DNA from 3 places in the Chryseobacterium sp. YR221 genome. Region 3 is predicted to be linked to each of the others. Evidence: riboswitches for the same ligand, from Rfam matches in the RefSeq annotation. Region 3 holds a riboswitch; each other region holds the start of a gene.
What was found. A riboswitch is a leader RNA that binds a small molecule or an ion and turns the genes downstream of it on or off. The one in region 3 is predicted to bind S-adenosylmethionine.
Positions count from the first base shown of each region.

Region 1: linked by a shared signal. The riboswitch ahead of B8967_RS18085 (TonB-dependent receptor plug domain-containing protein) and the one ahead of B8967_RS14195 (SusC/RagA family TonB-linked outer membrane protein) in region 3 are both predicted to bind S-adenosylmethionine.
Region 2: linked by a shared signal. The riboswitch ahead of B8967_RS18420 (TonB-dependent receptor plug domain-containing protein) and the one ahead of B8967_RS14195 (SusC/RagA family TonB-linked outer membrane protein) in region 3 are both predicted to bind S-adenosylmethionine.

Region 1 is NZ_FWXM01000006.1:214,809-222,416, forward strand. Features, by position in the region: gene B8967_RS18070 (hypothetical protein) at 52-336, shown strand; gene B8967_RS18075 (AraC family transcriptional regulator) at 429-1,289, opposite strand; gene B8967_RS18080 (T9SS type A sorting domain-containing protein) at 1,435-2,481, shown strand; SAM riboswitch class I at 2,654-2,759, shown strand; gene B8967_RS18085 (TonB-dependent receptor plug domain-containing protein) at 2,854-5,298, shown strand; gene B8967_RS18090 (APC family permease) at 5,305-6,633, shown strand; gene prfA (peptide chain release factor 1) at 6,750-7,608, shown strand, end outside.
Region 2 is NZ_FWXM01000006.1:290,362-297,969, forward strand. Features, by position in the region: gene thiH (2-iminoacetate synthase ThiH) at 1-221, shown strand, start outside; gene B8967_RS18410 (HesA/MoeB/ThiF family protein) at 247-957, shown strand; gene B8967_RS18415 (outer membrane beta-barrel family protein) at 1,125-3,341, opposite strand; SAM-I-IV-variant riboswitch at 3,462-3,559, shown strand; gene B8967_RS18420 (TonB-dependent receptor plug domain-containing protein) at 3,851-6,595, shown strand; gene B8967_RS18425 (outer membrane beta-barrel family protein) at 6,661-7,608, opposite strand, start outside.
Region 3 is NZ_FWXM01000004.1:399,963-407,570, forward strand. Features, by position in the region: gene pckA (phosphoenolpyruvate carboxykinase (ATP)) at 1-622, shown strand, start outside; gene B8967_RS14180 (type II 3-dehydroquinate dehydratase) at 741-1,148, opposite strand; gene B8967_RS14185 (helix-turn-helix domain-containing protein) at 1,187-2,176, opposite strand; gene B8967_RS14190 (hypothetical protein) at 2,536-3,783, shown strand; SAM riboswitch class I at 4,071-4,168, shown strand; gene B8967_RS14195 (SusC/RagA family TonB-linked outer membrane protein) at 4,252-7,185, shown strand; gene B8967_RS14200 (RagB/SusD family nutrient uptake outer membrane protein) at 7,204-7,608, shown strand, end outside.

The DNA.
Region 1 (7,608 bases), on a different contig from region 3:
CTTTTGTGTAAAAAAGAAAAAAGCTCTATTTTTGCCTAAAATCTAAAGAGAATGATAACTATTTTATCAGCATTTTGGCCGTTCTACCAGTTCCTATGGACTGTATTCTTTATTACTATGTTCTTAGTAGGGTTCTGGTGTATTTTTATGTTCTTCGGATTAGTCATTCCAATGTGGCTTACGGAAGGTTTGAAAGAATACTTTGGAAAAGTAAAGGCTTTCGATCCTGAAGATATCAGAAGAAAGAATATTTATGAGCAGGAAGGTGTAGAGGTTCTTTACAACCAACCTAAAGGTAACGGACCTTTCATTCACGATCACGGACATCATCATTAATTGATTGTCATTGCTTTTTCACCTTAATTCTGAAAAAGTAATATCAAAGCAAAACAACATATATAAACCGCTTATTTTTTTAGGCGGTTTTTCTATTTGTTATTTCTCAGGTTTTCAGGAGCAACACCAAATTTCTTTTTAAAAGCACGGGTGAAATTCTGTACATATTCATACCCACATTCAATAGCGATTTCTTTGATCATTACATCACTGTTGGTAATCATTTTTTTTGCCTTCAGCATTCTTAGTTCAGAAATATAATGGGAAATGGTTATATGATATTGACTCTTAAATTCCTGCCGGATTATATTCTGATTAATCCCGATAAGTTTTCCTATTTCCTCAGCCTTTATATTTCTGTGGTAATTTTCATCGATATATTTCTTGATCATTTCAGGGGCCTTTGGGGCTGATTGTGCGCTGTTTTTTTCGTGGAACTGTTCGAATACAAGAATAAGCAGCTTGATGAGCTTGGCTTCAATAAATAACTTCTGAATAATACCTTTCTTTGAAGATCCGATGATTTCTTTAAGAATCATATGCATTTCAACAGTCATGGTGGGGGGTGTTTCTTTATGAAAATAGATGAAGCTGTTTCTCATCATATTTTCCAGTATATCAGCACTTTCCTCACTGGATTGGGGATTGATAAGGTGATTAATATATTGATAGTCAATCCGGATCAGCAGATATTGTAATGCTTCCTGACTATCAGATCGTAATTCTGCTCTGTTTTCCTCTGATGAATAATAAAGAATGTATTGATTTTTTCTGAATACTATTGGAAGATGACCGGCAGATTTTTCAAGATATATGTCCGAACCCAATAGAAAGAGTAGGTTAAAACTCGATCCAGCTTCCAGTATTGAGGTTTTTGAATATCGTTCAGAACAAAATTCTATGCTAATATTATCTGAGGCAAATAATATCTTTTCTTCTTCTAAATTACTCATAATCAGTGTTATTTTTGATGGTGTTCATATATAACTCCTATATCGGATAACTAAAAGTTGGGAAATGATAACTCTGAATTAAACGGGTAAGCTACTTTTGCGCAAAATTAAATTAAATTTAGAATAATTAAAAATAATATTGATTATGTTTGAAAATCTATATTTTGTGATAAGAAAACTAAGCGCGGGAATGATGTTGATACTCATCGCTTTGAATGGTTTATATGCGCAGGGAAATCCTCAAAACTGTACCAATGCAGACCCTGGAAATAATCCTGGAGATGTAGGATGTGTGAAATTTACTTATCAGGGCCAAACAGTTTCTTATACGACTGTAAGAGCTAATGATGGAAAAATATGGCTGCAGCAGAACCTGGGAAGCTCTAAAGTAGCCTCTTCTCTGGATGATGAAGCTTCATATGGAGATCTCTTTCAGTGGGGAAGATGGGATGACGGCCATCAGTTAAGAAATTCAGCCACAGTTTCTGCTCCTACTCCTAACAGGCCGGACGGTTTAGCAGGGGTGAGCTCGTACATCATAGGAACACCCGCGTGGTGGTCTACTCTTGAAGCTAATGATGAATGGACCGCAAAGAACATAGATGGGCTAGGAAAGACAGTGGGGGTAGACCCATGCAAGGCAATAGGTGCCGATTGGAGAATGCCAACACAGGCAGACTGGTCAAGTATTGTTAGCCTTGAAAGTGTTACGGCCCCCGCAAGCGCTTACAGCAGTCATCTGAAATTGCCTGCAGGAGGATATCGCAGTTCTTCAGATGCTGGTTTTACTTTTGTAGGAAAGAGAGGGTATTTCTGGAGTTCGGATGTATCCGGACTTGGAGGGAAATATCTGTACGTAGGGACCATAAGTGCTAATGCCTCAGCAGGGGCACCCAGAGGGCAGGGAGCATCAGTAAGATGTATTAAACCTACCTCGGCACTTGCTACTTCGGAGGTAAGACTAAATCATAACAGCATAGGGATGTATCCCAATCCAACAAAAGGAATTCTTACCATTAAAGCAGATTCCTCGATTGAAAGTATAATGATAACGAATACGGTAGGACAAAAGATGGACGCCGGGTTTTCAAATGATCAGGTTAATATGACAGGACTTCCGGACGGTTTATACATTGTAGAAATAAAATTAAAAAACGGACAGACCGTTTCTAAAAAGATTATTAAAGGATAAGCAGTCTTCATGTAGAATCACTGTATTCCCTTTACATAAAATAGTTCACTTCAATTACAATTACTTTTATTAGGGAGGCTTATGAAATTTTTCATAAGCCTTTTTTATGCTGTGTTTGTAAATCGTAAAAACGGCTTTTGCATATTGAAAAAAATAGTCTACTTTTGCAGTAGATTTATCAAGAAAGGTGGAGGGATTTGGCCCAAAGAAACCTTAGCAACCTACACAATTCCAGAAGTGTAAAGGTGCTAATTCCAACCCGATGGGGGAGATAATTGAAGTCAATATTCTTATATGAATTCCATTTCTTGAAGTCTTGTGTGTCTGAGGATTGATTCTCGGAATGTATAATAATTTTTGCAGGAACAAAAGATGAAAAAAGTAAGCATAGCTGTATTATTGCTTGGCACCATTGGGATCGCTGCCCAGGAACAGGAAGAAAAAGGAAAACAAATTGAAGATATTATCATCGTAGGAAATCGTAATGTTAAAAGGACAAAACTAGAGACACCAGTTCCCGTAGATGTTATTAATATTGAAAAAATACAGAAAGCATCCCCCCAAATAACGGTTCAGGATTTATTGAACTATGTTATTCCCTCATTTAATTCCGTAAGACAGTCTGCTTCTGACGGAACCGAGCATATTGATCCTGTAACATTAAGAGGAATGGGCCCGGATCAGGTCTTAGTATTGGTTAATGGAAAAAGAAGACATACCACTTCTTTGGTCAATTATCAGAATACCGTTGGAAATGGTTCTGTGGGAACAGATTTGAGTACAATTCCTGTTATTGCTATTGAAAAAATTGAAGTATTAAGAGATGGAGCGGCAGCTCAGTATGGCTCTGATGCCATTGCGGGAGTAATCAATATTATACTCAAAAAAAATGCAGGGGCTTCAGCAAGTATTACTTACGGATTAAGCGGAAGGAATGATGGAGACACCTACCAGGCAGGAGTTAATTATGGGGCTTCATTAGGAAAAAAAGAAGGGTATGTCAATCTTTCATTACAGCTAAGCCACAGAGGGAAAACAACGAGGACTCAAAATCATGATTTGGATATTTTCGGAAATAATTTTGCGTATCCTTTCGCAGATGATCCGGAGGCGGCAAGAGCTGCAGATGATGAGGAAATTAGAAAAAGAGGTTTAACCCGTGACGATTTCAACTTTCAGATCGGAGATGCACAGATCAAGCAGGCGCAGCTGTTTTTTAATTCAGAATATCCTTTTAATGATCATTTTAAACTCTATTCATTTGGTGGTTTCAGTATCAAAGAGGGAAAAGGATATGGCTTCAGAAGGCTTCCCAGTGAAACGTTTAATGTTGTTTCATCACTTTATCCCAACGGATTTCAGGCGGAGCTGGGATCTCAGGTATATGATATCTCTTATGCTGTCGGAGCAAAATATAATGTAAACAACTGGCTTTTTGATGTAAGCAATACGTTTGGAAACAATACTTTCAATTATAACGTAAGCAATACGAATAATGCTTCTTTAGGAGCAAAATCACCGACCCGATTTTATGCCGGGGCACACAGTTTTCTGCAAAATACCCTTAATCTTGACGTCTCTAAAAATATAAACCGGTTTAATATAGCATTTGGAGGTGAATTCAGATTTGAACAATATCAGATTAAATCCGGAGATCCTGCATCCTATACCCAATATGATGTCAACGGAAATGTAGCAGGTACGGGATCAACAGTGATAGGAGCAGGGGGATCGCAGTCATTCATTGGCTTTTCACCGGATAATGCCTTAAAAAAAGACAGACATTCTACAGCGGTATATGCTGATATATCTTATGATTTGGATAAAAAGCTGAATATTGATGCTGCGGCAAGATTTGAAAACTATTCTGATTTTGGAAATACCCTGAATGGAAAACTTGCTGTACGATATGAGTTCCTAAAAAATTATGCGGTAAGAGCAGCTGTAGGAACGGGTTTCAGAGCACCTTCTCTGCAACAGCAGTATTTCAACAATTCTTATGCAGATATTTCAACTTCAGGGTCCACAATTGTAACTAAAGGAATTTTTAATAACGACAGTAAAGCGGCACAGGTTCTTGGATTTGATAAGTTAAAACAGGAGACCTCGGTCAACGGAAGCCTTGGATTTACTTTAAAACCGGCGAAAGGACTATTCATTACTTTAGATGGTTATATCATTAAAGTGAAAGACAGAATTGTCATTACAAGTAATATTACAGATTCCAGATTATCAGATCCTGATGTAGTAGGGGTTGGAAAAGAAGTCGAAAGCGGTAGGTTTTTTGCCAATGCTATTGATACGGAGACCAAAGGCGTGGATTTGGTTATTTCCTACGACTGGAAATTGGGTGGAGGAAACCTGAATGTGAACCTTGCTGGAAATTATACAGAAACAAAAATTACAGATTTTCATTTCCCGGAAAACCTGGGAACTCCTCAGAATGAGTTTTTTGGGCCCGATCAGATCAATATTATAGAAACTTTATCACCCAAAACAAAGGCCTCATTAGGATTGAATTATGGAATAGGAAAGTTTAATTTTCTCGTAAGAAATACCTATTTTGGTAAAGTAATAAGAGACGGATATCCTTTTGGAAGCGTTCAGGAATTTTCACCGAAAGTGATTACAGATGTCAGTGTAGGGTATGATATTACAAAAAATATCAACTTTACCGTAGGTGCTAATAATGTCTTTGATGTGTTCCCGGATCGTCAGATTTATGAAAATTCATATTATGGAGTATTTAAATATGCTCCGGTACAAATGGGAACATTAGGTAGCTATTTCTTCGGAAGGCTTAATTTTAATTTTTAATCATTAATGAATACTCCTTCACATCAGATCGGCTGGAAAACAGCTGCAGCCATTGTGGTTTCCAATATGATAGGAACCGGAATTTTTACAACACTGGGATTTCAGTTATCTGATATTACCAATACCTACAGCATCTTTCTGCTATGGGGTATTGGTGGGATTCTGGCATTATTCGGGGCTTTTTGCTATGCTGAATTGGGATCCCATTTTAAAGGCAATGGCGGAGACTTCATTTATCTCAAAGAAACCTATCATCCGTTATTTGGATACCTTATAAGTTGGATATCTTTGATTATCGGTTTCTCTTCCCCGGTGGCTTTAGCGGCATTAGCCATGTCAAAATATCTTTCAGTATTTCAATACACATTTGGAAATGGTTTTGCCATCGCTGCAATTTTTCTGGTGGCCGCCGCCTTATCATTTAGTTTAAAAGCTTCAAGTAGGTTTCATAATTTTTTTACATTAATCAAGATCACCTTTATTATCGTTTTGGTTATTTTGGGCGTGGGACTTTCGGAATCTGGCCAGATAGGGAACAGTCTTAATTTCAGTGACAGCTGGCAGAATGAAATCATGCTTCCTGCTTTTGCTACTTCCCTGGTGTTTGTTACCTATTCTTATACAGGCTGGAATTCAGCGTCTTATATTGCGGGAGAAATAAAGGATGTGCAGAAAAATCTTCCTAAATCTCTGATTATAGGGACTGTTTTTGTGACAGTAAGCTATATTTTAGTCAATTACATTATGCTGAAACATGCCTCAGTGAATCAATTGGCAGGAAAAGAAGATGTAATGGGTGAAGCGGCAGTTAATATGCTGGGCTCTACCTTTGGAAAAATAGTGAATATCTTTATTGCCTTACAACTGATTGCAACCATTAGTGGGTATTTATGGGTAGGTTCGAGGCTTACTCAGGCTTTTGCGAAGGATACCTATCTATGGAAGCCCCTTTCCACGGGTAATAAAAAAGGAATCCCGGTAAGAGCTATTTTTGCCCATGCTGTTATTGCTTCGGTAATTATTTTAACAGGAAGTTTTAAGGAAATTTTCGTTTATACAGCATTCATTCTTCAGTTATTTGCCAGTCTGGCCATTTCTACGGTATATTTTCTTAAAAAAGAAGACCGGAAAATATTTAAATCCAATGCTTTTTATATTTTTCCCACGGTTTTTTTACTGTTCAGTATTTATATTCTTTATTTTACCCTGATTCATAATCCTAAGGAAAGTTTTATTGGGCTGGGAATTGTAGCTGTAGGAATTGCACTGTACTTAATAGATAGAAAACTTTCTAAAAGAAGTAAGCCGGAAATGGATGATTCCAAAAGCGAATAAGACAATTGCTAAATAGGTCTTTTGGATTTTTAGTCTAATGCTCAAAAATTTATGCTGATTTGTAATTTTAATTTTGAATTAATAATCCTTATCTTTGCACCCACAAAAATTCTATAATGTCTAAATCATTAATTCCAAAATTAGAAGCTATAAAACAAAGATATAATGAGGTTGCAGACCTTATTATACAGCCTGATGTCATTTCAGACCAAAAAAGATATTCTTCTTTAAACAAAGAATATAGTGATTTGGGCAAAATTGTAAAGGTTTATGATCAGTACAAAGGAGCTTTGGACGCTATTGAAGAATCTGATGAGATCATTGCTGATGGTTCGGATAGAGATTTGGTAGATCTTGCAAAAGAAGAAAAATTAGAAGCTCAGGCTAAGATTCCAGGTTTGGAAGAAGAGCTGAAAGTATTGCTTATTCCTAAAGATCCTGCAGATGACAAAAACATTATTGTGGAATTACGTGCCGGAACCGGAGGTGATGAAGCCGCTATTTTTGTGGAAGATATCTACAGAATGTATTCCATGTACTTCAAAACAAAAGGATGGAGACATGAAGTGACAGATTCTAATGAAGCGGCGAAAGGATATAAGGAATTGATTATGAAGGTGGAAGGTGAAGGTGTTTATGGGATTATGAAATTTGAATCAGGAGTTCACCGTGTGCAGCGTGTACCGGAAACAGAATCTCAGGGAAGGGTTCATACCTCTGCAATTACTATTGCTGTTTTACCTGAAGCTGAAGAAGTGGATGTAGAGATTAACCCGGCTGATATTGAAATGCAGACTTCACGTTCAGGAGGAGCAGGAGGTCAGAATGTTAACAAGGTTGAAACTAAAGTTCAGCTTACACACAAGCCTTCAGGCCTTGTAGTGGTTTGCCAGCAGGCCCGTTCTCAGCTAGCTAACCGTGAATTGGCAATGGAAATGCTTCGTGCCAAATTATATGATATCAAATTGCAGGAAG
Region 2 (7,608 bases), on a different contig from region 3:
GGGAAAATGAAGTTTTCAGAAATAATATTGTGTCTCTGGGAGCTACCGCGATGAGTGCAGGATCCAAAACCAATCCCGGAGGATATTCTGTGGACAAAGAATCTTTGGAACAGTTTGAAACCAGTGATGAACGGAGTATGGAGGAGATCAGGAATATGATTAGAAAATCAGGCTATGATCCTGTCATGAAAGATTGGGATTCCATATATAGCGGTGTTTAAATGGTAAATATGTTAATGACCAACGATGAAAAACGAAGATACATTTGCGAGGTATAGCCGTCAGATCTTTATTGAGGAAATAGGACTGGAAGGACAGAAGAAAATAATGGCTTCAAAAGTTCTTGTCATAGGAGCGGGAGGTCTGGGAAGTCCCATTATCCAATATTTGGCTGCCGCTGGAGTAGGTAGTTTAGCTGTGATGGATTTTGATCATCTGGAGCTTCATAACCTAAACCGGCAGGTAATCCATAATGAAAATAATATGGGAATGCCTAAAGTAAAAAGCGCAGAAATATTTGTGAAAAACCTTAATCATCAGGTAGCGTTTATGGGGATCAACGAGAAAATTAATGCTTCAAATGCAGAACATGTGCTGTCCCAATATGATGTAGTAGTAGATGGTTCTGATAATTTCTCAACAAGATATCTGGTGAATGATACCTGTGTAAAGCTGGGAAAAACATTGGTCTATGGAAGTATTCTTGGATTCTCAGGACAGCTGGCGGTATTCAATCATAAAGGAAGCAAAAACCTGCGCGATCTGTTTCCGGAACCTCCTTTTGATGAAGATATGCCGGATTGTGACAGCCTTGGAGTGTTGGGTGCTTTACCGGGAATCGTTGGAAGTATGATGGCTCTTCAGGTTCTGAAAATAATCAGCGGGCTTCCCGTGAATCTGAACCAGCTAACACTCATTGATACATTGGATTGGAGGTTTCAAACACTGGATTTTTAGAAATGGGTCTTAGTTCATTGAGCAATAAAATATCATTTCCATTGGCTTCATTCTAAACTTAGATTTCCACAAATCTTACAGATACCTGTTGTATCACGTAAAAAGCAAAAAGTAGATAAAAAAAGACAGTGAAATAATCACTGTCTTTTAATTTTTAACAAATTTATTTATTGTCCCTGCTGCATGACACCGGTATCTTCTTTTTTAGTTTGGTTTAAGATATTGGGATCTTCTTTTGCCAGTTTGTTTCTGGTAGGAATTTTATAATTGATTGAAAAACCGAAGTTTCTTGAATCATATTTAGATCGTATCATCACCCTTTCTCCCTCAGGTGGGCTGGAATAAGCCTGCATCACCTGGCTGTTGAAAATATCATTAGCAAATATGGAAACCGTAAGGCGCTTGTCCAAAAACTTTTTAGTCAGTGTAATATTAAGGGAGTTATTGAACGGTTTGTCTGCTGTAAAATAGAAATATCCTCCTTTGGGTGTTAAATAGCTGTAATTAACATTCATATTGATTTCCTTAGGAAGGATAATTTGAGTCATCACATTAAAAATCCAGAACCCTTTATTGTTGAGGTTTTCAATGTCATGTTTCTGATATCCTGCATACAGATACATAAAGTTGATTTTATCAGGATTAAAATTAAACTTCATGATTTCACTTATCGGTTTGCTGAATATCATAAAAGGAATAGGAAGACCTACATTGAAATTGTGGATTTTCATATTAGAAATATTAATCTGCTCATTGTACAGATTTTTACCGTCTTTTCTGATAATCTGTGCTACCTGGTTGCTTGCCGAACTTACACTATAGCCGATAAATGCATAATCAAAAGCAGAAACCTTAAGCTCATAGTTATCAAAAATGGTCGGCTGAAGATTCGGGTTACCTGTTATTTGGGTATTGGGACCTGCAAATGTGGTATTGTTGGGGTTAAGAGCAGAAATACTTGGTAAACTGATTTTTCTGTTATAGTTTGCCGCAACATACACCTGATTCATCATGCTATACTGAATGCTGGCATTTGGGAAAAACTTAAACTTATTAAAAGGAATTAAATCATCCTGAACAAGCTTTTTATCTTTGTTAATGTATCTTGTTACTCCGGAAATATCATAGTTTTCAGCACGTCCTCCTAATGTAAAATCAAACTTCTTAAGTTTTGCCTGAAATTCTAAATAGGTAGATGCGGTTTGTCTTTGATATTCTAAATTAGTCAATCCAAAGCTTTTAGTATCATAATCCTGTCTTTCATATAACCCTCCTGCACTTAGCTTTCCACCATCAAGAAGTTTAATGGGTTGTGAGTAATCAACTTTGAAGTTGGCTATTCTCATATCCGATTTGTTGTTGAGAATATCATTCCCTCCTACATAGCCAAAAGGTTTCCCATTTTCTGTATAAAAACCTTCCCGAAAGAAATTATCCTGAGAAAACTTGGTATCAGACTTTGTATAGCCAAACTGAAAATCCAGCTTTTGGGACTTGTCTGCAAAACGCTTTTGATAGGTCACCACAGCTTCTTGTCTCAGGCTGTTGGTACGTGCTGCATCAAAAGCATCAAATTTAGCTTCTTTATAAACATCAGGATCCTGGCTGACAAGGAGATCAGCAAGACCATTACTTAGAGTATAGTTATCATTATTATTGTGGTAAATGTCGTAGTTAAGCAATAATCTGTCCTGCCCAAGCTCAAAGGTTACCCCTGATTTTGCAAAATATCCACGGGCATATCGGTCTGTATTTCCAGACAGAAGGTTGTCCTGCTGAGTATTAAGCATACTTTCACGATAGTTTTGGCCAACATTAAGCTGCCATCCGAAGAGTTTATTTCTGGCGTTGAGGTTAATTGAGTTAGTTACCCTGTTTCTATACTTATCATAGTTTGTGAACGTGTAATTCCCGGAATAAGTAGCTGTTAAGTATTTGTTGGCATTTTTATTCGTAACAATATTCATGATGGCTCCTCCGGAGGTTGCCGGAAATTCTGCGCCCGGTTGGGTAATCACCTCAATTTTCTCTACAGAATTGGCAGGCATGCCTTCAAGAAATGAGTTTAATTCATTAGAAGTAATGTTTAAAGGTCTTCCGTTAAGATAAACATCCAGCATTTTTCCCTGATACATCATTCCCGCGATGTCTGTAGCTACAAGTCCCGGAAGTTTTTTAATCCCTTCCAATACATTCCCGTTGTTGAGCTGAGGCTGTTCAGAGAAATCAAAAACAGTACGGTCTGCTTTTTGTTCAACTGCTTTTTTAGTTTTGGTGATCACTACACCGTCAATTTGTTTTTCTTTAGGCTGGTTATTATTTTTTTCCTGAGAAAAAATTAAAACCGAGCTTACAAGTGATAAAGCGAATACAGTTTTTTTCATAATGTTTTTTACTACTATTCCGTTAGACGCTCAAAAGGAGAATTTGTTACGATAAAATGATGGAAATTAATTTTTTATGTCAAATATTTTTTTATTTCTGAAATAATTATATCTTTGCCAGGTAATTATCAAGAATCTCTAGATGGGATAGCAACCTGCAAAAACAAGCAAGGTGCTGCAATCGATAAGCCGGATCTTCCGGAAAAAATGTTTATCATTCTATCATTTCTCCCATCTTGAATTTTTGTTTTAAAGTTAAAATCAATGTTTAAAGACACGGGAAATCTCATTACGCATGTCAATTTTTATTCCTCAGATTATGAAGACGGGCTTCATTATTCTGATATCTTCTCATGCCATTTCTACATGGGCATGTATTGTTGTTGCTAGCCTTTTCCATTTCTAAAAAATAATACTAACATTTCAAACATTTATGCTAACCTTAAAATTTAAGGTTACAGGATTTGTAGTGCTCAAAAGTAGATCCTCACAACAAAAAAATAAAACACATGTATCATTTCAATAAAAAAATCCTTATCACTTCAGCTGCCTTTATTACAACATTTTATTACGCGCAGTCTGATACAGTACAGTCCAAAAAAATAGACGATGTGGTAATCCTGGGATCACGAGGTTCCGGAAGATCATTAACTGATACTCCGGTTCCGGTAGATATCATTAATATTTCAAAAATTCTAAAACAAAGTCCTGTCAATAATATCAGTCAGGCTTTAAACTATATCGTTCCCTCATTTTCATCTACTTCACATACCGTTAATGATGGTACTGATTTCGTGGATCCTGCCCTTTTAAGAGGTTTGGGTCCGGATCAGGTTTTGGTGTTGCTAAACGGAAAAAGACGATATCAGTCTTCTTTGATTAACGTAACACTTACTCCGGGAAGAGGTTCTGTAGGAACCGACCTTAATGCAATTCCTGCTTTTGCTTTAGATAAGATAGAGGTGCTAAGGGATGGCGCTTCCGCTCAATATGGATCTGATGCCATTGCCGGTGTTGTTAACCTGGGGCTGAAAAAAAGATTGGGACTTTCCGGACAGGTATTTTTAGGAGGATATGCTTCACCTGTTGCTAATAATTTTTCGGGAGGAGTTGACGGGCAGACCATTTCTGTGGATCTTAATTACGGAGCAAAAATCGGAAAAGCCGGTTTTTTTAATATTACAACCTCCGCACAATACCGCGATCCTTATTCCAGAGCAGGTGTTCGGGAAGGAGATATTTTCAATGCTTACAACGCTGTCAATTACAGAGCTTTGCAGGATGGTGTTAATATTGATGGGCTGTATAAGAATATCAAAAACACGTCCAATACCCAGCAGATCATCAGTACCATTAAACAATATGCAACAAAAGTTGATTATTTCTCCTCCGGTTTTCAGTCTCAGATTTCCAATGCAAACAGTATTTCTGACCTTCAGGGGCTATTAGGTGGTGATTTTACCAGTCAGGAGCTTGCTTACAGGGGACTGGAAAGAAAAGACTTCAGTCTTAGAGCCGGGCAGTCTAAATTACAGTCGGCACAGCTTTTCTTTAATTCTGAAATACCGGTTAATGACGATTGGAAAGTCTATTCTTTTGGGGGATACAGCTACCGTCTTGGAAATGCTGGTGGTTTTTATCGTCTTCCAAATAACGAAAGAAACATCAATGCAGTTACTCCTAATGGATATCTGCCTCAGATTGAAGCGACAGTGAATGATTATTCCCTTGCAGCAGGAATTAAAGGAAAATGGAATGGCTGGAACGTAGATTTCAGTAATACATTTGGGAAAAATGCCTTTAGCTTTGGTGTTGTGAACACCTTTAATGCCTCTCTGACAGACTATTCTCCAAGAAGTTTTGAAGCTGGAGGATCTGAGTTTTCACAGAATACGGTCAATCTTGATTTTTCGAAGAAATATAATGTATTGCATGGCCTTAACCTCGCGTTTGGAGGAGAATACAGATATGAAAACTACAAAGTAAACGCCGGAAAGGAAAACTCTTATGCTTCTTATGATATTTTTGGGAATGTGGTTACTGCCAATACACCTGAAAATGAAAAAGTAACAGACTTTTTTGGAAATATAAGACCGGCAGGAGCTCAGGTTTTTCCTGGTTTCAGTCCTGAAAATGCTGTTTCCGGAAGTCGGAATAGTGTAGCGGCCTACGCTGATGTGGAGCTTGAAGTAACAAACAGATGGTTACTGGAAGGTGCTCTGCGCTATGAAAACTATTCAGACTTTGGATCTACATTTAATTATAAGCTGGCAACAAATGTAAAACTGGCACCCAATTTCAATTGGAGAGGTGCCGTGTCTACAGGATTTAGAGCACCCTCTTTAGCTCAGATTTATTACAGCTCTACTTCCACATTGATTCAGCAAGGGAAAACAACACAGGTAGGTACTTTCAGGAATAATTCTGAGGCAGCACAGGCTCTTGGTATTCCAAAATTAAAGCAGGAAACATCACAATCCTACAGTACGGGAATTACATGGAGAATTCCGGCATTAAGCCTGGCATTCACAGCCGATGTATATTATATAAAAATAAAAGACAGGGTAGTCCTTACGGACCTTTTCTTCCGTCCTAATGGTAGCTTTACCCCAGGTTCAGATCAGGCAGTTCTTCAGGATGCTTTTGACGTGGCAAGAGCAAGCGCTGCTAATTTTTTTGCCAATGCTGTGGATTCTCAGACAAAAGGACTAGATATTACAGTTTCTCAGACTTCGAAAATTTCATCAGGTGTTTCCCTGGAAAATAATTTGGGCATCAACCTGAACCAAACCAAAAGAATTGGAGATATCCACGCATCCCCGAAATTAGTAAGCCAGATAGATAATTATTTTTCTGAGCCGAACAGAGTCTATTTCGAAGAGGCTGTACCCCGGATAAAAGCAACATTATCCAATACCCTGAAATTATCAGACTTTAGTCTTGTACTTCGAAATTCTTTTTTCGGTAAAGTGACAGATGCAGATGTTGTGGATGCCAATTTTGATGGCATCACAGAAAGTGGGGAGCATTTTGTATTAAATAGCCGCTTTGTGACGGATCTTTCGGTGGGTTATGATTTTAATAAGAATATTTCAGCAACCATTGGAAGTAATAATCTCTTCAATATACTTCCTTCCAAAAGCCCTAATATAAGCTCATTAACGGCAGATAATCAGTTTGTTTATTCCAGACAGGTTTCTCAGTATGGTATCGGAGGACGCTTTGTGTTTGCGAGAGTAGAATTTAAATTTTAAGCAGAAGACAGCAAAAGCAGAGACTTAATCTCTGCTTTTTTGTTTGAATAAACAGGTGGATTTCATTATTGTGCCCGGTTTTTTTCTTCAAAATTAATTTTTCTCTCCTCATTTTTCAGCTTCTGGTTGCCGAAATTATAGGTGATACTTAAGGTCAGCCTTCTGGCGTCCCAATAATTATTGAAAGACTGTGTATTATCGGAGAAATACATATTGGCTTTATATCCGGATTGTTTAAAGATATCACTTACCGAAAGGTTAATCTGCAATGCTTTTTCTGCAAAGCTCATTTTTATTCCGGCATCAGCACTGGCCCTGTTTCTGACGGACATATACCCATCCCTTGATGGAAGATTATGCCAGTAATTTAAAAACAGAAAAAACGTTTTGGCTTTATTGAGTCTGAAAGTATTGTTGGTAGAATAATAGAAGGCTTGCCCACTTTTAGGGACGGCATTGAATTGGGTAATCTGGGTTTCATTATAGCTGAAGGATGCAGAAAGATTGCTTTCCCAGATTTTGAAAAAAGTATCTGTATAGTTAAGATTGATCCCATAATTGTTTTGATTGTAATAATTTTGATAAGTACTGGTTAGCTGGATTCCATCTAAAAATGTGATCTGGTCAAAATTATTCAAGGTTCTCTGGTAGTAGAGATTAGCTGAGAATTTATTTTTAAAGATATAATTGACTTCAATATTATGGTTGAATGAAGGCTGGAGGCTTGGATTTCCGGTATAATAAGTATTTGGATTGGAGTACCAGCGGAAAGGATCTAAAGCCCGGAAATAAGGGCGGTTAATCCTTCTGGAATAGGTAAGACTGAATTGATGGTTAGCATCAGCCTTATAAGAAATATAGGCAGTGGGAAATAGTTTTCCATACCTATTGTCAGACTGAGACTCTGTGGTGGGTGAAAATCCTTTTGTATCGGTATATTCGTAACGTAGGCCTATTTTTGCAGACCATTTTTCACCAAAATCTTTACTTGCACTGAAGTAACCTGCATAATT
Region 3 (7,608 bases):
CTATCATATCAACAAAATTGTATTGCCATCTAAGGCAGGGCACGCTAAAAAGATTGTTTATCTTTCAGCAGATGCTTTCGGAGTACTTCCTCCGGTTTCTATCCTGAATGAAGATCAGGCTCAGTACCACTTCCTTTGCGGGTATACTTCAAAACTTGCCGGAACAGAAAGAGGAATTACAGAACCTCAGCCATCTTTCTCACCTGCATTTGGTGAAGCATTCCTTACATTACACCCTACAATGTATTCTAAAACATTGATCGGTAAAATGAAAGAGCATGGTGCTAAAGCATATTTAGTAAATACAGGTTGGAACGGTACAGGAAAAAGAATTTCTTTAAAAGATACAAGAGCAATCATTGATGCTATTATTGACGGTTCTATTGATAACGCTCCTAAAACTCAGGTTCCAATCATGAATCTTGAAATTCCTACAGCACTTCCAAATGTTTCTGAAGGTATTCTAGATCCTAGAGATACTTACGCGAATGTTTCCGAGTGGGAAGAAAAAGCAAAAGATCTTGCTTCAAGATACATTAAAAACTTTGAGCAGTACTGTGATACTGAAGCAGGTAAAAAACTAATTGCTTCAGGACCTCAATTACAGGAACAAACAATCTAATAAGATTATTTACAATACATACAAAAGCCTCATCACTGATGAGGCTTTTTTTATTTCAAATAGAGTAAAATGTATTGTTTATTTTGCTACATCTGCGATAGATATTTAAAAAGAGAATTTATTTTAAACTTAGCAAAGCTAATCTGTATCCTTCCATTCCGAAGCCAGACAATACAGCATCGGTGTTGGCAGCAGTCACAGACTTTTGTCTGAATTCCTCTCTTTTATAAATGTTGCTGATGTGTACTTCAACCTTAGGTTTTTGTATGTTCTTTAAGCAGTCTGCTATCGCATAAGAATAATGAGTGAATGCTCCCGGGTTGATCACTACTGCATCAAAATCATCTTCCTGAAGCCTGTTGATGAGCTCTCCTTCAATATTGGATTGATAATATTTTAATTCATAAGAATGAAACTCGGATTTTAGATTTTCCAAATACTTTTCCATAGAGATTGTTCCATAGATTTCCGGTTCTCGTGTTCCTAGTAAATTAAGATTGGGGCCGTTAACGATAAGAATTTTCATTTAAAAAATTTAATCAAAGATAAATAAATTTATATAGACTACAGATCAATATTCGTCTGTGGGTTTTGCTGCGCATATTCTGAAGGGGTAATTCCTACAATCTGTTTAAAAACCCTGTTAAACGTTGACTGATTTGAAAACCCTGCTTCAGTATAGATATACATTAAAGTCGTTTTTTGGAAATCAATCTCTGTAAAAAGTTTTTTCACATAGTTGATTCTATAGATATTAAGATATGTATTGAAATTGGAATATCCTTTATACCGTATAGCTTTAGAAATATAAGTGCTGTTGACATCTAGTGCTACGCTCAGTTTTGAGAGATTGAACTTGTCATCTTTAAAAAGTTTATTCTCGGTCATGGCGGTTTCTATTTTTTCAAATAGTTTTTTCATGCTTTCAACATCAATGTCATCCCATGAGTTTTCAGTAGGAGTCTGTATTTCATCTTTTCGAATTACAGTGGATTCTATTTGAGATAGAATTTCCAGTTTTCGGATCTTATCTTTATAATAAATTAATAATGAAACAACTAAAATATTTGAAATAAAAAGGATGGTATCTGTAAACATTACCTCTTTTTGGGTATGCTCAGGAAAAGTAAAGTTGAAGTTATTGGCTGCAATATAGCCGGTAATAATTAATAATAATATATAAGCCACATACAGTAATACTTCTTTTTTGGAAAAGAAAATATAGGCTCCCAGTGGGATGGGAAGCAGCCAACAAAAACTTGCAACAGAATTATTCCAGAAGGCAAGCATAATATAGAAGTTGTAAATAGGGGCAAATAGTAGATACAGATGCACTATAAGGCTTATCGGATATTTTTTTCTTACAATTGAATAGGTATAACCGGAAAAAAATAACCCGATCATTAAATACCAGGACATCATTTTGTCATGAATAAAGAATGTGAAGATTACGGCATATACTCCTAAAACCAGTAGCATAAGAATAGTATACCTATCCATTAGTTCAAGCTTAAATTTTTCTATCTGTACATTCTTTGTGTTTACTTCTGACATCTAAAATCTGTGTTATAAGGAATAAATTAATGAATTATCATAATTCATTAGGATATTGTTTTGGTTTTCAAAGATATATAAAATTTAAATCATTTTCAAGATTGTGATTTATACTTTTATTTTTTGATTTAATGATACAGTTAGTTTTGCAGGAGAAATTGTATCAAACAAATGTACCGAATAAATGTCCTTACTCTATTGAAAAAGTTTCAAACTCCATTCTTTCTTAGCTATACTTTGCTGTGCTCTTCCAATATTTTTAGAAAAAAAATTCCAGATTTAAAACACAATTGATCATGCTTTGATAGGGCACCTCAAAGAAGCTTTTGTCAACTTTTTAACAAAAAATAATTCGAAAAATGAAAAAAACACTATTCTTATTGACAACAATTATTTCAGGATTGGCCTACTCCCAGGTAGGTATTAATACAGCGAATCCACAAGGAAGTTTCCATGTAGATGGCTTAAAAGATAACAATGCGACAGGAGTTCCAACAGCTGTACAACAATCCAATGATTTTACTGTAACTTCTTCTGGTAGCGTTGGGATTGGTACTACGGTGCCTAATGCATCTGCAATGCTTGATGTGAATGTTGACGCTCTTGCAGTGGGTAGTAAAAAAGGATTTTTGGGGCCAAAAGTTGCCTTGACTTCTCAGACGGATGGGGCTACCATCCCTTCACCGGCTGCGGGATTACTTGTATACAATTTGGGAACCGCAGGGCTAGGCTATGTCGGTTACGTATTTTGGAACGGAACTGAATGGAGAACATTCAATAATGGTTCTCTTGCGCCCGGAACTTTAGGATCTATTACCTGTAACGGAGTCACACTTTCTCCAGGAACCTATACGGCAGGAACTCCCTATACCGGAACAATGACTGTTCCTTACACCGGAGGAAACGGAGGAGTCTATCCGGCACAGACTGTGGGGCCTGTAAATGGGCTTACAGCAACACTGGCTGCTGGAAATTTTAATGTAGGATCAGGAATTCTTAGCTATACAGTGTCAGGTGTACCTACGGCTTCCAGCCCTACACTGACTACTTTTGCATTAAATATTGGCGGACAGACCTGTAGTGCAACAGTAGGAGCCGGAGCTGTGATTGCTCCCGGAGAGTTGGTTTATTATCATTCTTCAATTCCGCGCAAGACAACATCATTTCTTTTAAGCCAGTTTCTTAATGATCTTCCCGTGATCAATAATACGTTCAGAGTGGATGCTTTTATTACTGCTCCCAATGCATTTGACTCAAGCGGGGCAGCTACTAATTTTGATCCGCGTCTTTATAATATCACTACTGCCAATGCAAAAGTATGGGTTTCTGAAGTGTCTACCCATACAGGTGACTCACATGGCGCTAACTTATTAATTTTCCCTAATAATTATGCACAGTTTGATGATGGGGTTTATCTTACCTATGGAAGAAACGAAACGGTAACTTTTGATATTACTACTGCTGACAACAAATGGTACAGAGTGTACTATGCACTCCGTATAGATAACAAATCTTTTACAAGTGCAGGGAATGGTAATACGACTTCAGATTCCAATACTTCAGATAATACACTGGAGGTTTTTGTATCCATCCAGAGACTTTACTGATCTTAATAAGTGAGTTATTATTTGTAATTCCTAAAAAATTCTTACTCAGATAAAATTTAATGACGCCATTGGCGTCATTTTTTTATTTCCATGCACACAGAGTGTATTGATTCAATTATTATTAATGATATTTCTCATGTTTGCTAAAGTGTCAATTTTTATAAGTCCTTATTTTATCGGCTTTTTAATAAAATATTAAGTTAATTTTTGAAAAATTATCATGAAAAATTATAAGTCTACTTGTTTTGTAGACTAAATATTTCTAGATTTGCAGACATATTTCGATCGGCTTATAAAGAAAGATGGAGGGAACTGACCCAATGAAATCTTAACAACCTGCTCTCGCGCAAGGTGTTACATTCAGCCTTTAAAGGAAAAATAAGCATTAGGTTTATCGTATTTATCGATGCCCTTTGCTGTATTATCTGCAAAGGGCAAAATTTTAATATATGATAAACAAAATTGATTATGATTAATAAAAATTTGATTAGCTCAAAAATTTGGATTCCCCCTGTAGCGGTATTCTTTTTAGGAATAGGAAGCTTAAGCGGACAGAATACCAAGGCTAAAAAAGATACACTCAATGAGAAGGAGCTTGATGAAGTGGTGGTGGTAGCCTACGGAAAGGCTAAAAGAACCAGCTACACCGGTTCTGTGGCAACTATTTCCAGTGATAAAATTAACAACAGACCTGTTACCAATATTACAAAAGCATTGGAAGGACAGGTTGCAGGAGTACAGACAACAAGTTCTTCCGGACAGCCGGGATCTACAGCAACAATCAGGATCCGAGGAATTGGTTCTATCAGTGCATCCAGCGATCCTTTATATGTGGTAGACGGAATTCCTTTTGACGGAAATCTGAACTCTATAAGCCCTAATGATATAGAATCAATCAGTGTACTGAAAGATGCTACGGCAAGTGCTCTTTATGGATCAAGAGGAGCGAACGGGATCATCATTATTACGACTAAATCCGGTAAAAAAGGAGAAGCCCGAATCAATTTTAATATGAGCCAGGGTTTTTCCACCAGAGCGGTAAAAGATTACGAACAAGTCAATACGGATCAGTATTTTCAACTGTATTGGGAAGCATTGAGAAACGGATACAGATCCAGTCAGATCAATGGACAGCAGGCGGCTCAGATGGCTACCAATAATCTTATTTCTGAGCTGGGTATCAATCCTTACGGAGCCAATTATTCAAAACCTGTAGGTACAGACGGAAAACTATTATCCGGGGCGACACCTTTATGGAATGATGACTGGAGAGATGTTTTACAGAGAGTGGCTTCGAGAAATCAGGTAGATCTGGATATCAGTGGAGGAAGTGAAAAAAGCAATTACTTTTTCTCATTGGGATATCTTGATGATAAAGGGATTGCCATTGAATCCGGATTTAAAAAATACAGCACAAGGTTAAAACTCAATTCTGAAGTTAAGAAATGGTTGAATGTAGGGGTAAACCTAAGTTATACCAACAGTATTCAACAGGCTCCTACGTCTTCAGATTCCAATACAAGCAATGTTATCCAGGCAGCAAGATCTGTTCCTTCATTCTATCCTTATTATGAGAGAAATCCGGATGGGTCTTATGTATTGGATGGTGCCGGAAACAGAATTTACGATTTTGGAAAATACAGGCCTACCAACGCTCTTCAGAATCAAAATCTGGCAGCAACTTTACCTTTGGATAAAAACGAAAATAAAGAAGATAACTTCTCCGGAAAAGGTTTCATGGATTTCACATTCTTACCTGAATTGAAGTTCAGAACCAGTTTTTCTGTAGATTTGGTCAACTATAATGGACATTATTACTCAAACCCGCTTATTGGGCAGGGTAGTGAGATTGGAGGATCGGTCACAAAGTCAAACAGCAGAACTTTATCGTATACCACGAGTAATATTCTGACTTTTGATAAAAAATTCGGAAAGCATCACTTTAATGTGTTGGCAGGTCAGGAATTTTATAAATATGATTATCAAACAATTTCCGGGACCAGAAGTCAGTTTTCACTTCCCTACTACTATGAGCCGGATGCTGCCGCTTTATTGGGAAGTTTCAGTGGAAACAGTGATAAGGTCAGCCTGCTAAGTTACCTTGGAAAAGTGGAATATGATTTTAATAATACCTATTTCCTGTCAGCTTCAGGAAGAGCCGATGGTTCTTCAAGATTCTTTAAGGATAACCGTTGGGGAAAATTCTGGTCTGTAGGAGGTTCATGGAAAATCTCTAATGAGGAATTTATCAAAAATCTGAATTTCTTTAATCAGTTGACACTTCGTGCAAGTTATGGAGGACAGGGGAATGATAAATTATTACAGCCTAATAAACTCCCTCTTTATTACGCTTATCAGGAGCTTTATAAATTTTATAATAACCTTGGTGAGCCGGGGGCAGTACTTGAAAAAGCGAGAACCAACGAATTAAAATGGGAGACGAATCTTAATCTGAACGTAGGATTAGAGTTTGCGATTCTTAATAACAGAGTGAAAGGAAATATCGAGTATTTTGAGCGAAAAAGCCAGGATCTTCTATTTAATATGCCAGTAGCTCCGTCTTTGGGAATTAATGATTTTCCGGCCAATATCGGAACCATAAAAAATACAGGTTTTGAATTCTCTCTTTTTACAACACCAATTAAGACGGATGATTTCCAATGGAATTTAGATCTTAACCTGAGTACATTGAATAATAAGATTACGAAATTACCTAAAGGTTCTATCCTTACCGGAACAAAGTTGTTACAGGTAGGTGGTTCTGTATATGATTTCTATATTCCGGAATGGGTAGGGGTAGACGCAAGTAACGGAAGACCATTATGGAAAACCATCAGTACAGATGCTAATGGAAATACAGTGGAAGGTACTACTTCTGAATATGCAAAAGCAACAAGAACACTGCAGGGATCTGCGCTGCCAAAAGTAACCGGAGGGCTTAGTACAAGTATTACCTATAAGAATTTCGACTTCTCAGGATTGCTGACTTTCAAAATCGGGGGTAAAATTCTTGATACCGATTATACCTCAATTATGCATAACGGAAGTGCCGGAGGTCGTGCGTGGAGCGTAGAAATGTTAAACAGATGGACGCCTGAAAATCCTAATACGGATGTACCTGCATTGAGCACAATTACCAATAACTGGACGTCCAATTCTTCGAGATTTTTATATTCCGGGACCTATGCAAGACTTAAAAATGTAAGTCTGGGATATACCCTTCCTTCAGACTATTTTGAAAAACTGGGACTTAAAAAGTTCAGAATTTATGTTCAGGCAGAAAATCTTCTGACCTTCTATAAACATAAAGGAATGGATCCTGAACAGGCATTGGACGGTACTACTTATTACAGGTATCCTGCGATGAGAACAATCACTTTTGGACTTCAGGCAACTCTTTAACTTTTAAAAATTGAAACAATGAAAAAATTAAAATATTTATCTTTTGCCTTACTCGCAGCATGGGTACTGACCAGCTGTGAAAGTGACCTGGCAACAGCTCCTACCGACCAGGCTAATGATGTAGAGGTTTTTAAAACAGCTGAAAGTGCAGAAACAGTAATCAACGGAACCTGGGCCAGATTCAATGATGATGGAACAACCTATGCCAATATAGGGTATTCAACTGTTTTAAGAGCAAGTGATGCTATGGGAAGTGATGTAGCGGTACTGACTAATAAATATGGTTTTTCTTCTACCTATACTTTTACTGAAATGGTTAATAGTACGGCAAGCCGTCCATTATTTATCTGGTCGATGCTCTATTCTGCCATCAATAACATGAATAATGTGATTGCCAGAATTGACGGAACAGAAGGAAGTCAG